DNA from 3 places in the Isoptericola sp. NPDC056134 genome. Region 2 is predicted to be linked to each of the others. Evidence: predicted binding sites of a transcription regulator. Region 2 holds the regulator's gene; each other region holds the start of a gene.
The links. Region 2 encodes LexA, which represses DNA repair genes until DNA is damaged. Its sites were predicted from a motif close to TCGAACANNTGTTCGA; they were not measured.
Positions count from the first base shown of each region.

Region 1: the regulator LexA is predicted to act here: its motif matches at 857-872, upstream of ruvA (Holliday junction branch migration protein RuvA).
Region 3: the regulator LexA is predicted to act here: its motif matches at 2,487-2,502, upstream of uvrA (excinuclease ABC subunit UvrA).

Region 1 is NZ_JBHJVM010000009.1:30,964-35,658, reverse strand. Features, by position in the region: gene ruvB (Holliday junction branch migration DNA helicase RuvB) at 1-176, opposite strand, end outside; gene ruvA (Holliday junction branch migration protein RuvA) at 169-807, opposite strand; gene ruvC (crossover junction endodeoxyribonuclease RuvC) at 971-1,561, opposite strand; gene ACFCZN_RS10565 (YebC/PmpR family DNA-binding transcriptional regulator) at 1,616-2,374, opposite strand; gene pdxT (pyridoxal 5'-phosphate synthase glutaminase subunit PdxT) at 2,382-3,026, opposite strand; gene ACFCZN_RS10555 (hypothetical protein) at 3,070-3,960, opposite strand; gene ACFCZN_RS10550 (signal peptidase I) at 3,953-4,695, opposite strand, start outside.
Region 2 is NZ_JBHJVM010000014.1:29,543-34,237, forward strand. Features, by position in the region: gene ACFCZN_RS14260 (ATP-dependent DNA helicase) at 1-602, shown strand, start outside; gene ACFCZN_RS14265 (L-lactate dehydrogenase) at 612-1,571, shown strand; gene lexA (transcriptional repressor LexA) at 1,597-2,427, opposite strand; gene ACFCZN_RS14275 (LysM peptidoglycan-binding domain-containing protein) at 2,605-3,012, shown strand; gene nrdR (transcriptional regulator NrdR) at 3,125-3,610, shown strand; gene ACFCZN_RS14285 (DUF5302 domain-containing protein) at 3,743-3,922, shown strand; gene serA (phosphoglycerate dehydrogenase) at 4,012-4,695, opposite strand, start outside.
Region 3 is NZ_JBHJVM010000004.1:204,176-208,870, reverse strand. Features, by position in the region: gene uvrA (excinuclease ABC subunit UvrA) at 1-2,457, opposite strand, end outside; gene ACFCZN_RS06090 (YciI family protein) at 2,607-2,903, shown strand; gene ACFCZN_RS06085 (TerC family protein) at 2,962-4,083, opposite strand; gene ACFCZN_RS06080 (TerC family protein) at 4,080-4,695, opposite strand, start outside.

The DNA.
Region 1 (4,695 bases), on a different contig from region 2:
GCGTCGCGGGCCAGGGCCGCCTGCAGGACCAGGGAGAGCTGGTCGCGCACCACCCGCTGCCCGACGAACTCGTCCAGCTTCTTCGGGCGCAGCGCCGCCTCGGCCGCGCGCTCGACGTCGTCGGCCGAGGAGGTGACGAGCCGCTCCCCGCCGTACTCCGGGTCCGCCTCAGCCACGGCGGCCGCCCAGGGAGCGCAGCGCCGCGCGCAGCGTGGCCGCGACGTCGATCGGGCTGTCGGCCGGGCGGTCGTCGCCCGCGTCCGCGAGGACCCGGTCGACGGTGTCCTGGGCGACCTTGGCGGCCCAGCCCAGGCCCACGAGCGCCTCGACCACCTGGTCGCGCGCCGGGTCTCCCGCGGCGACGGGCGGCGCGTCGGGCACGACGGCGCCGGCGGCGGCGGACGTCGGGGCGCCCAGCTTGCCGGACAGCTCGAGCACCATGCGCTGGGCGCTCTTGGGGCCGACACCGGGGATGCGGCGCAGCGCCGCGAGGTCCTCGGACGCGACGGCGCGGCGCAGGGCGTCGGGGGTCAGCACGGCGAGCATGGCGAGAGCGATCCGGGGCCCGACGCCGGACACGGACTGGGCGGTCTCGAAGACCTCCCGTTCGTCCGCCTCCGCGAAGCCGAACACCGTCATCGAGTCCTCACGGACGACCAGCGTGGTGTGCAGCTGGGCCCGCTCCCCCACCCGCAGGCCGGCGAGGGTGCCCGGGGTGGCGTGCACGAGGTACCCGACCCCGCCGACGTCGAGCACGGCCCGCTCCAGCGTCACGTGCGTGACCGTGCCGGTCAGGGAGGCGATCACCGTGGTCCTTCCGTCGAAGAGGCCGTCGAGATGTCCGTCGACACGGCCGTCGAACACCCGTACGAGGCGTCACTGTAACAACCGGCGCCGACGCCGGGGCGGGCGACACTCGACGAGCCGCACGACGAGCCGCGCGACGGCGACCGGGCGGCCCGGGTCCCGCTCAGCGCCGGGCTCGGGAGGGGGCGCCGCGGTGCGAGCCGGTGCGCGCGGTGCGCTCGGCCGCCGCCCAGGCGCGCTGGGCCGGGGTGAGCTCGTTCCGCTCGCCACCCTGGAGCGCTCCGGACGGCCGCCACAGGTGCGTGACGGCGAGGGCGAGCGCGTCGGCGGCGTCGGCCGGCCGCGGCAGCTCGTCGAGCCCGAGGATGCGCGCGATCATGCGCTGCACCTGCTCCTTGTCGGCGCGGCCGGACCCGGTGACGGCGGCCTTCACCTCGCTCGGCGTGTGCATCGCGACCGGGACGCCGCGCCGGGCGGCCGCGACCATCGCGAGGCCGGCGACCTGCGCGGTGCCCATCACGGTGCCGCGGTTGTTCTGGGCGAAGACGCGCTCCACGGCGACGACGTCGGGCACCGTGCGCTCGAGCCACTCCTCGAGCCCCTCGGCGACGCGCAGCAGCCGGAGGTCGACGCTCAGCTCGGGCTCGCTGCGCACGACCCCGACGTCGACCATCCGGGCCTTGCGGCCCGGCAACGAGTCGACGACGCCGACCCCGCACCGGGTCAGACCCGGGTCCACCCCCAGCACGCGCACGTCGTCACCCTCTCACGCGGGCGGCCGCGGACGGCCGACCCGCGCCGGGAGCCGTCACTCCTCGTCGAGGGCCGCCATGACCTCGTCGGAGGCGTCGAAGTTCGCGTAGACGTTCTGCACGTCGTCGCTGTCCTCGAGCGCGTCGATGAGGCGCATGATCTTGCGCGCGCCCTCCACGTCGACCTCGACCTCCATGGAGGGGTGCCAGATGGAGTCGGCCGAGTCGTACTCGATGCCGGCCTCCTGGATCGCCGTGCGCACGGCGACGAGGTCGGTGGCCTCCGAGAGGACCTCGATGACGTCGCCCTCGTCGCTGACCTCCTCGGCGCCCGCGTCGAGCGCGGCGAGCATGACGTCGTCCTCCGTGACGCCCTCCGCCTTCGGCACCACGACGAGGCCCTTGCGGGAGAACAGGTAGGACACGGAGCCCGGGTCGGCCAGGTTGCCGCCGTTGCGGGAGAACGCGAGGCGCACCTCGGAGGCGGCACGGTTCTTGTTGTCCGTGAGGCACTCGACGAGGACGGCGATGCCGTTCGCGCCGTAACCCTCGTACATGATCGTCTGGTAGTCGACGGCGTCGGCGCCCTCGCCGGAGCCGCGCTTGAGCGCGCGGTCGATGTTGTCGTTGGGGACCGACGACTTCTTCGCCTTCTGGATGGCGTCGAACAGCGTGGGGTTGCCGGCCGGGTCGCCGCCGCCCGTGCGCGCGGCGACCTCGATGTTCTTGATCAGCTTCGCGAAAAGCTTGCCGCGCTTGGCGTCGATCGCCGCCTTCTTGTGCTTGGTCGTGGCCCACTTGGAGTGACCTGACATGCGCTCCCTAACTCCTTCGCGATGCTTGGACGAGCCGGACGAACAACCCGTGCACGCGCGCGTCCCCCGTGATCTCCGGGTGGAACGCGGTGGCGAGCAGCCGTCCCTGACGTGCTGCGACGATCTTACCGGCGGCGGGCCCCACCGTGGAGCCGTCCGCCCAGCGGTCCGGCATGCGGGCGAGCACCTCGACGTCCGGCCCGGCCTCCTCGACCCACGGAGCGCGGATGAAGGCGGTGCGCACCGGGCGCCCGCCCGGCGCGTCCGAGACGCCCGCGACCTGCAGGTCCGCCTCGAACGAGTCCACCTGGCGGCCGAACGCGTTGCGCCGCACGACGACGTCCATCCCGCCCAGCGTGCGCTGGTCGGCGGTGCCGCCCTCGATGCGGTCCGCGAGCAGGATCATCCCCGCGCACGAGCCGAACACGGGCAGCCCCTCGCCGATCAGCCGCCGCAGCGGGTCGGCGAGCTCGAACAGCCGCAGCAGCTTGTCGATCGTCGTCGACTCGCCGCCGGGCAGGACGAGCCCCTCGACCGCGTCCAGCTCGGACGGGCGGCGCACGCTCACGGCGCGCGCCCCCGCCTGCTCGAGCGCGGCCGCGTGCTCGCGGACGTCGCCCTGCAGGGCGAGGACTCCGATCGTCGTGGTCACCGGGGCAGTGTAGGGGCGACCGTCGGCGAAGGCCGCAACGTGCTCAGGTGCAGGTGCCGAGCAGGCCCAGCGTGATCGAGTACCGCCGCGTGTTGGACCACGCCGAGCTCCATGTCGCTCCCGGGTAGACGCGGTCCGCGCGGACCTGGGCCGTCGCGTTGTTCGCCGTCGCGGTGACCTGGTGACTCGTCGTCCCCGCGGCCACCTGCACCGTGGTGTTCCCGCCCGGACCGTAGCCGAACGTGTAGCGGGTGGCGCCGGTCGCCGCCGTCCAGTTGAACGTCACCGACCCGATCCCCAGCAGGCCGCACGTCAGGTTCGTCGGGGCGGCGACCGTCGCGGCGGAGACCGCGGCGCTGGTCACCGTGCCCGTGTCGTTCCACGACGTGCCCGGGATCGTCGCCGCCAGCGCCACGGACACGCCCCCGCTCTGGCCCTGGGTGGCAGAGGGGGCCGCGGCCGAGACCGCCACCGCCACGCACAGCGCCACGGTCCCGCCCGCCGGGATCGTGGCGGTGCCACCGGACCCCGCGCCGCAGCCGGTCCCCGTGTCCGCCGCGCCGAACGACGCGCTCGTCGTGAACGCCGTCCCGAGCGTCCCGGTCCGTGAGGTCGTCGCGGTCACCGTGGCGGAACGGGAGCCGCCGTTGCGCACCGTGACGATCTCGGACGCGCCGGAGCCCGGCACCGCGCCGGGGAGCGCGAGAGCGGGCAGGCTGACCGTGCCCCCGCGGCCCACGAGGCCGTTGCCGAGGTTCGCGACCTGCACGTCCACCGTGCCCGCAGAGATCTGGGTCGTCGGCGCCGCCGCGGTGCCCGCCCCGCGCCACCAGGCCCAGGCGATCCCGCCCCCGGCGAGCACGCACACCATCGCCGCGACCACCAGGACCGCGACGCGGCGCACGGTCGCCCCGGCCCGCGCCGGCTCAGGCACGGTGGTCGCCCCCTCGCGGGCGGGCACGATTCAGCAGCACGCCGGCCGCGACGGCACCCGCGGCCGCGAGCAGCACCGGCAGCGGCTGTCCACCGGTCCGTGCGAGCGCGCCCGGGCCGTCGGGGACGTCGTCGGCCTGTCGGCGCCCGCCGTCCTGCTCGCCTCCGCTGTCCGGCGGCCCGTCGCCCGCCAACGTCACGAGCACGTCCACGGGGACGGTCCCGCCCTGCGTCTCGTTCCCCGCCGCGCGGTCGAGCGACGCCTCCACCGTGACGGGCAGCACCTCCGACTCGGCGAGCAGCACCGGGGCGGACCCCGCGCCGTCGGACCACCTGCCCCCCTCCGGGCGCACCCGGACCTGCACCGCCTCTGCGAGGGCGGAGGCTCCGTGGCCGGTCACCCCGTCCCCGACCGAGACGGCGACGCGGCTGCCGGCCGGGCCGGGCCCGTCGTTGCGCACGAGCAGCACGGCCCGGCGCGTCTCGCCCGGCGTCCAGGGCGTGGAGCCGAAGAGCGCCGCCTCGAGGTCGGTCGTCCAGCGGCGGCCGTCCACACTCAGCGCCACGCCTCCGTGCTCGGGGCCGCCGTACGCTCCCGCCGCCGGCGCCGGCGCCAGCAGCACCCCGGCGACGAGCGCGGCCCCGCACGTCGCGACACGGCGCCCTTCGCCCCTCATCGGCCGTCGCCCTTCCGCGCACCGCCCGCGGCCGGCGGCGCCGCCGGCCACCAGGTCGC
Region 2 (4,695 bases):
TGGCGCGGCACCTGCCGGCGCCCGGACGTGAGCCGACGACCGACGCCCAGCTCGACGAGATCGCCGGGCTGATCGAGGCCGCTGGGGGGAGGACGCTCGGGCTGTTCTCCTCCCGCCGGGCGGCGACGGCCGCCGCGGAGGCGATGCGCGAGCGGCTGGACGTCCCCGTGCTGTGCCAGGGCGACGACCAGCTCCCGACCCTCGTGAAGGCGTTCGCCGACGATCCCGCGACCTGCCTCTTCGGCACCCTCTCGCTGTGGCAGGGCGTCGACGTCCCGGGCCCGAGCTGCCAGCTGGTGCTCGTGGACAGGATCCCGTTCCCGCGCCCGGACGACCCGGTGAAGGCGGCGCGGGCCCGGTCGGTGGAGCAGGCGGGCGGCAACGGGTTCATGCAGGTCTCAGCCACGCACGCCGCGCTGCTCCTCGCGCAGGGCGCCGGCCGGCTCGTGCGCACGGGCGAGGATCGCGGCGTCGTGGCCGTGCTCGACCCACGCCTCGCGACCGCCCGCTACGGGTCCTTCCTCACCCGCTCCATGCCCGACTTCTGGCCGACCACGGACGGGGAACTCGTCCGCGCTGCGCTCCGGCGCCTCGACACCTAGCGTGGGGCCGTGGACGAGACACGCAGGACGACCAAGCTCGCGATCGTCGGAGCGGGCGCGGTGGGCTCCACCCTCGCGTACGCGGCGCTGGCCCGGGGCGCGGCCCGGTCCGTCGCCCTCCTGGACGTCAACCGCGCGAAGGTCGAGGCCGAGGTGCTCGACCTCCGGCACGGGGGCATGTTCATCCCTCAGGCCGAGATCGACGGCTCGGACGACGTGGAGGTCTGCCGCGGCGCCGACATCGTCGCGGTGACGGCGGGGGCCAAGCAGAAGCCCGGACAGAGCCGCCTCGACCTGGCCGAGGCGACGGTCGGCCTCACGCGGTCCATCCTGCCGGGCCTCCTCGAGGTGGCCCCGGACGCCGTGTTCCTCATGGTCACCAACCCGGTCGACGTCGTCACCTACGCCGCGCAGGAGATCAGCGGCCTGCCCCGGGGGCGGGTGTTCGGCAGCGGGACCGTCCTCGACTCGTCGCGGCTGCGCGACGCGCTGGCCCGCCACTGCGGGGTGGCGGTCGGGAACGTGCACGCGAACATCGCGGGCGAGCACGGCGACTCGGAGATCGTGCTGTGGAGCTCCGCGACGATCGCCGGCGTGCCCCTCCTGGACTGGCGGCCTTTCCGGGGGCACCCGCCCCTCGACGAGGCTGCCCGGCGGCGCATCGCGACCGACGTCGTGGAGTCCGCCTACCGCGTCATCGCCGGCAAGGGGGCCACCAACTACGCGGTCGGCCTGGCGGCCACCCGGATCATCGAGGCGGTGCTCAACGACGAGCACCGCGTGATGAACGTGTCCTCGCGCCTGGACGACTTCTACGGCATCAGCGACGTCTGCCTGTCGGTACCGTCGCTCGTCGGCCGCCGGGGCGTGGCAGAGACGATCGACACCCCGCTGTCGGACGACGAGGTCGCCGGGCTGCGCGCGTCGGCCGAGAGCATGCGGGCCGTGCAGCAGCGCCTCGGGTTCTGACGGCCCGGGGCCGCACCGGCGGTGCTCAGAGGCTGCGGAGCACCGCCACGACCCGGCCGAGCACCTGCGCCTCGTCGCCCGGGATGGGGGAGTAGGCGGCGTTCTGCGGCAGCAGCCAGGTGTGCCCGTCGGCCTGCTTGAACGTCTTGACCGTGGCCTCGCCGTCGATCATCGCGGCGACGACCTCGCCGTTCTCGGCGACGGGCTGGCTGCGCACGACCACCCAGTCGCCGTCGCAGATCGCGGCGTCGACCATCGAGTCGCCCGCGACCTTGAGCAGGAACAGGTCGCCGTCGCCGACGACCTGCCGGGGGAGCGGGAAGACGTCCTCGACGACCTGCTCCGCGAGGATGGGGCCTCCGGCGGCGATCCTGCCGACCAGCGGGACGTAGGACGGGGCCTGGGCCGGCTGCGCGTCGGACGCGGCGAGCGACCCTGCCACGTACCCCGGGGCGGGGTCTGCCTCGGGCGCGGCCCTGTCGATGGCGGGTGCCTCGGGGTCGACGACCTCGATCGCGCGCGGCCGGTTGGGGTCGCGGCGCAGGTAGCCCTTGCGCTCGAGCGTGGTGAGCTGGTGCTTGACCGAGGACGGGCTCGCCAGGCCCACGGCCTCGCCGATCTCGCGCATGGTCGGCGGGTAGCCGCGTGCCTCGACGGAGCTGCGGATGGTCTCGAGCACGCGCCGCTGGCGGGGCGTGAGGCGGTCGGACGACGGCGAGAGCTCGCTCACCGACGCCAGCGCGGTCGTCGAGGCGCCGGCCGTCGTCGTGGCCGCGCCGTCGAGTGTCTCGTCCTGGGCAGCCCATGGCGTCGCCGTCGTCGTGGACGCCGGGGCCTGGTCCCGTCCGCTGGTCATCGCGTTCTCCGTCCTGCAGGGCGCGGCCCGTGGGCGGGCCGATGAAATCCGACAAACCTTCCATCGCGCTGTCGGCCACTCTAAGCCAGTTCCGGCCCGACATCAAACATCTGTTCGATCGGGCCTCGACCGTGTCGCCGGGACGTGGTACACCTAGTACAGCAGTTCGACGTACAGGTGTTCGACGAACAGACGTTCGACGGAGCGGCCGCCCCGGGCGGCACCGCGTGGACCGGAGGCAGGACGATGCAGAACGCACGCAGCACCAGCGACGCGCACGGTTTCCTCGGGCTCGGAGGGCTCCGGCTCACCCGCAGGGGCCGGGTGGTGGTCGCGGCCCTCGTGCTCCTCGTGCTCGTGGGAGCGGGGCTGTTCGGCCAGCGCGCCGTCGCCGAGTCGCCGGGCACGGGCGTCGAGGTCCGGCTCCAGACCGTGGCGCCCGGCGACACCCTCTGGCAGTACGCGCAGCAGGTGCGTGACACGGGCGAGGACCTGCGCGACGTGGTCGCCGAGCTCCGCGACCTCAACGGGCTGACGTCGGCGGAGCTCCAGACCGGGCAGGTCGTGGTGCTCCCGCTGGACTGACGGCGAGGATCTGCCCCCGCCGCGGGAGATCCTGCTTGCGCGGACGGTCGCCCGCCGCTTACCTTGTCGGGCAGCCGGGCGCCGGTCCGGAGCCGAGCGCAGGAGACCAGCGATGCACTGCCCGTTCTGCCGCCATGCGGACTCGCGAGTCGTCGACTCGCGCACCTCCGACGACGGCTCGTCCATCCGTCGCCGGCGTCAGTGCCCCGCGTGCCAGCGCCGGTTCACCACGATCGAGACGGCCAGCCTGTCGGTGGCCAAGCGCTCCGGGGTGACCGAGCCGTTCAGTCGGGACAAGGTCGTGGCGGGCGTGCGCAAGGCCTGCCAGGGCCGGCCGGTGAGCGCCGACGACCTCGCCGTCCTCGCGCAGAAGGTCGAGGAGACCCTGCGCGCCTCCGGCCGGCCCGAGATCGAGGCGAACGAGGTCGGCCTGGCGATCCTCGGGCCGCTGCGCGAGCTGGACGAGGTCGCCTATCTGCGCTTCGCCAGCGTCTACCAGTCGTTCGAGTCCCTCGAGGACTTCGAGTCGGCTATCACCTCGCTGCGGGCGGAGCGGGACGAGCGCGCCACCGCCGGGAGCGGCGGCACGACCGCCTGACGCCCGGGTCGCCCGGTCCGGGCGAAATGCCCTGGCGCCGGGTGACGGCCCGGGGCATGCTGGACGGCACCAGGTGCTGCGTGGCCCCGCCGCGCGAGCACACCCACCCCGACGGACGACGAGGTGACCGCGATGACGGACGACTCCAGGGCGAAGCCCTCCGAGGACACGAAGGCGCGCTTCCGGGAGGCGCTGGAGAAGAAGAACGCCGCCAGCCACCCGACCGCCGGCAAGGACGGCAACACCGGCCAGGTGCACGGCTCGGAGACGACCGGGCCCGTGCAGAAGATGTTCCGCCGCAAGTCGGGCTGAGCACCGACCGACGCGCGAAGGGCGGCCCCGGGGAACCGGGGCCGCCCTTCGCGCGTGCGGCGCGTGCGCCGTGCGGTGCCGGGTGGGTGTCAGCCGGCGGCGGGCCCCGGCGGGAACTCGGGCCGCTCGAACGCGTCGCGGATGCGGAGGCGGATCGTCGAGTCCATGGCCTGCAGCTTGGCCGACGCGCCGCGCTGGGTGACGTCCGAGATGTCGGTCACCACATAGCCGATCTCGCCGCGCGTCGCGAGCATCTGCGCCTCGATGTTGGCGCCGTGGTCGGCGAAGACCTGGTTCACGCGGGCGAGGACGCCGGGCACGTTGCGGTGCAGCAGCATGATGCGGCCGACGCCCGTGTGCGCGAGCTGGAGGTTCGGGAGGTTCACGGACAGCGTCGTGGACCCGGTCGCCACGAAGTCGCGCAGCTTCTTGGAGACGAACTCGCCGATCGCCTCCTGGGCCTCCTCCGTCGAGCCGCCGACGTGCGGGGTGAGGATGACGTTCGGCAGGCCGCGCAGGGGCGACGTGAAGCCGTCGCCGCGCTTCTTCGGCTCGGTCGGGAAGACGTCGACGGCCGCGCCGCCGAGGTGCCCGGAGAGGATGTGCTCCCGCAGCGCCTCGACGTCCACGACGAAGCCGCGCGACAGGTTGAGGAAGATCGCGCCGGGCTTCATGCCGGCGAACAGGTCCGCCCCGAAGAGGCCGGCGTTGCCCGCCCGCCCGTCCACGTGGATCGTCACGGCGTCGGCCTCGGCGAGCAGCTCCTCGATGGT
Region 3 (4,695 bases), on a different contig from region 2:
CTCGACCAGCGTGGTGAGGTAGCGCGAGATCGCGGGGAACGCGGCGAAGAACTCCGCGGCCTCCTCGATCGGCATGTCCAGCACGTCCGCGACCGTCTTGCCCTTGAAGTGCACCTCGAGGGTCTCGCGGTTGTACCGCGCCCCGTGGCACACCTCGCACGGCACGTAGACGTCGGGCAGGAAGTTCATCTCGATCTTCAGCGTGCCGTCGCCCGCGCACGCCTCGCAGCGGCCGCCCTTGACGTTGAAGGAGAAGCGACCCGGGCCGTAGCCCCGGACCTTCGCCTCCTCCGTCTCCGCAAAGATCTTGCGGATCCGGTCCCACACGCCCGTGTAGGTGGCCGGGTTGGACCGCGGCGTGCGCCCGATCGGCCCCTGGTCGACGTGCACCACCTTGTCGAGCTGATCCACGCCCGTGACCCGGGTGTGCCGGCCCGCCACCTGGCGCGCGCCGTTGAGCTCGTTCGCGAGCACGGTGTGCAGGATCGAGTTGACCAGCGTCGACTTGCCGGACCCCGAGACGCCCGTGACCGCCGTGAGCACGCCGAGCGGGAACGACACGTCGATCCCCCGCAGGTTGTTCTCCCGGGCGCCGACGACCGTGACCTTCCGGCCGGGGTCGGTCGCGCGACGCTCCGCGGGCAGCGCGATGCTGCGCCGGCCGGAGAGGTAGGCGCCGGTCATCGAGCCCTCGGCCTCGAGGAGCCCGGCGTAGTCGCCCGAGTGCACGACGCGGCCGCCGTGCTCGCCCGCGCCCGGGCCGACGTCGACGATCCAGTCCGCCGCGCGGATGGTGTCCTCGTCGTGCTCGACGACGATCAGCGTGTTGCCGAGGTCCCGCAGGCGGGTCAGCGTCTCGATGAGGCGGCGGTTGTCGCGCTGGTGCAACCCGATCGACGGCTCGTCGAGCACGTACAGCACGCCGACGAGGCCCGAGCCGATCTGGGTCGCGAGCCGGATGCGCTGGGCCTCGCCACCCGACAGGGTGCCCGCCGGACGCTCGAGCGACAGGTAGTGCAGGCCCACGTCGACGAGGAAGCCGAGCCGGGCGTGGATCTCCTTGAGGACCTCGGCCGCGATGGCGCGCTCGCGCTCGCCCAGCTCGAGCCCGTCGAGGAAGGTCTTGGCCTGGTCGATCGGCAGCCGGCACACGTCCCAGATCGACTTGCCGCCGACGGTGACCGCGAGGACCTCGGGCTTGAGCCGTGCCCCCGAGCACACGGGGCACGGGACCTCCCGCATGTAGGCCTCGTACTTCTCCTTCGACCAGTCGGACTCGGTCTCCCGGTGCCGGCGCTCCAGGAAGGTCACCGCGCCCTCGAAGCCGGTGGAGTACTGCCGCTCGCGGCCCCAGCGGTTCTTGTACCGCACGTGCACCTGGTGGTTGCGGCCGAACAGGATCGCGTCACGGGCGCGCTGCGGCAGCGCGCGCCACGGCACGTCCATGGAGAAGCTCATCTCCTCCGCCAGCGCGGTGAGCACCCGCTCGAAGTACTCCGACGACGTCTGCGCCCACGGCACCACGGCACCGTCGCGCAGGGTCCTCTCCTCGTCCGGCACGACGAGGTCGGCGTCGACCTCGAGGCGGAAGCCGATGCCGGTGCACTCCGGGCACGCGCCGTACGGGGCGTTGAAGGAGAACGTGCGGGGCTCGATCTCGTCGAGCGCGAGCGGGTGGTCGTTGGGGCACGCCCGCTTCTCCGAGAACTTGCGCACCCGGTCGAGGTCGTCGATGTCGGCGTCGACGAGCTCGACCATGACCAGGCCGCCCGCGAGCCGCAGCGCGGTCTCCACCGAGTCGGTGAGCCGGCGCTGGACGCCGTCGCGTGACACGAGACGGTCGACGACGACCTCGATGTCGTGCTTGAGCTTCTTCTCGAGCGTGGGCGGGCTGGTCAGCTGCACCACCTCGCCGTCGACCCGCGCGCGGGCGAAGCCCTGCGTCTGCAGCTCGGCGAACAGGTCGGCGTACTCGCCCTTGCGCCCGCGCACGACGGGTGCGAGCACCTGGTACCGGGTGCCCTCCGGCAGCTCGAGGAGCTTGTCGACGATCTGCTGCGGCGTCTGCGAGCGGACCGGCTCGCCGCACACGGGGCAGTGCTGCGTCCCCGCGCGGGCGAAGAGCAGGCGCAGGTAGTCGTAGACCTCGGTGATCGTGCCGACCGTCGACCGCGGGTTGCGGTTGGTCGACTTCTGGTCGATCGACACCGCGGGCGACAGGCCCTCGATGAAGTCGACGTCGGGCTTGTCCATCTGACCGAGGAACTGGCGGGCGTACGCGGAGAGCGACTCCACGTAGCGGCGCTGCCCCTCGGCGAAGATCGTGTCGAACGCCAGGGAGGACTTCCCCGAGCCCGACAGCCCGGTGAAGACGATCAGCCCGTCGCGCGGGAGATCGAGCTCGATGTTGCGCAGATTGTGCTCGCGGGCGCCGGAGATGACGAGGCGGTTGCTCACCCGGGCATCCTACGTCGGCGCGCCGACATTCGTACAGGCGTTCTATACCTTTCGGGGTCTTTTCGCGTGCCTGACCGGTCACACCCGGCCTCCCGACCCGCTCCTGGACGTCCCGGGCCCGCGACCGCGCGGGATGCTTGGATACGGCCATGTCCGTCTACGCCGTCACGTACGTCTACGTCACCGACCCCGACCGCCTCGCGGAGGTCCGTCCGGAGCACCGGGAGTTCCTCCGCGGCCTGCACGAGAGCGGCACGCTGCGCGTGTCCGGCCCGCTGCCCGCGACGCCGGACGGCGAGCCCGGCGGCGCGCTCCTGGTCGTCGAGGCCGAGGACGCGACCGGCGCGCTCGAGCTGCTCGCGGCCGACCCCATGCGGCGCGAGGGTCTGGTGGCGCACCGCGCGGCGCGGGAGTTCGTGCCCGTGATCGGCGGCTTCGCCGCCTGACGCCGGACGCGCGCGGGCCCCGGACGGCGTGCCGTCCGGGGCCCGTGCGCTCGTGTCGTCAGCGGCCCGAGGACTCCGGCCCGGAGGACGCGGGAGCGGTGCCGGGCTCCGACGCCACGTCCTGCGCCTCCGGTGCCGGCGTCGTCGACGACGCCGCGCCCGCGGCGTCGGCCGCGCCCGCCGGCGCCGCGTCCTTCGCGGCGACCGCGGCGGTCCGCCGCGTCTTCGCCAGGCTCGCGACCGTCGCGATCGCGATCGAGCCGAGGATCACGGCGAGGGACAGCCAGATCGGGATCTCAGGTGCCCAGGCGACGTGCTCGCCCCCGTTGATGAACGGGAGCGTGTTGGTGTGCAGCGCCTCGAGGATGAGCTTGACGCCGATGAACCCGAGGATGACCGCCAGGGCGATCGGCAGGTACACCAGCCGCTCGAGCAGGCCGCCGAGCAGGAAGTAGAGCTGCCGCAGGCCCATGAGGGCGAAGATGTTCGCGGTGAAGACGATGAACGGATCCTTCGTCAGCCCGAAGATCGCGGGGATCGAGTCGAGCGCGAACAGCAGGTCGGTCGAGCCGATCGCGACGAACACCACGAGCATCGGGGTGAACAGCTTCTTCCCGTCGACCACCGTGCGCACCTTCGCGCCGTCGTACTCCTGGCTCACCGGCAGCACGCGGCGGAGCAGGCGGATCGCCACGTTCTCCTTGAACTCCTCCTCGTCGTCGCCTCCCGCCACGAGCTTGACCGCCGTGTAGATGAGGAACGCGCCGAAGAGGTAGAACACCCACACGAACTGCTCGAGGATCGCCGCCCCCGCGAGGATGAACGCCCCGCGCAGCACCAGCGCGATGATGATGCCGACCATCAGCACCATCTGCTGGTGCCGCTTCGGCACCGCGAACCGCGACATGATGATGACGAAGACGAACAGGTTGTCCACGCTCAGGGAGTACTCCGTGAGCCAGCCGGCGTAGAACTCCCCGGCGGGGGCTGTGCCGCCCACCGCCAGCACGATCAGCCCGAACACCAGCGCCAGCGCCACGTAGAAGCCGACCCACAGGCCGCTCTCCTTCATGCTCGGCACGTGCGGGCGCCTGCCGACGATGGCGAGGTCGACGGCGAGCAGGAGGATCAGCGCCGCGAGCGACGCCCACTCGAACCAGACCGGCAGCTCGTGGATCATGCGTCTCCTTCGGAGGTGGGTGTCGGCGCGGCGACGGCACGGGCCCGACGGTCACGCCGGTCGCGCGCCAGGGAGGCGATCGTCGTGACGGCGAGCACCACCACGATGAAGCTGAGGGACAGCGTCGTCGAGATCTCGGGGATCGCCTCGACGTGGTTCCCGCCGTTGATGAACGGCAGCTCGTTGGTGTGCAGGGCGTGGATCACCAGCTTGACACCGATGAAGCCGAGGATCGCCGCGAGGCCGTAGTTGAGGTAGACGAGGCGGTCCAGGAGACCGTCCACGAGGAAGTAGAGCTGCCGCAGCCCGAGGAGGGAGAACGCGTTGGCCGCGAAGACGAGGTACGTCTCCTGCGTGAGACCGAAGATGGCGGGGATCGAGTCGACGGCGAACAGCAGGTCCGCGCTGCCGATCGCGACCATGACGATGAGCATCGGCGTGATGAACCGCTTGCCGTCGATCTTCGCGGTCATCTTGTCGCCGACGTACGTGTCCGTCGTCGGGAAGAGGCGGCGGGTCAGCCGCAGGACGCCGTTCTCGTTCCACTCCTCGTCGTGCCCCGTGCCCGAGCGGGCCTGGGCGATCGCGGTCCAGATGAGGAACGCGCCGAAG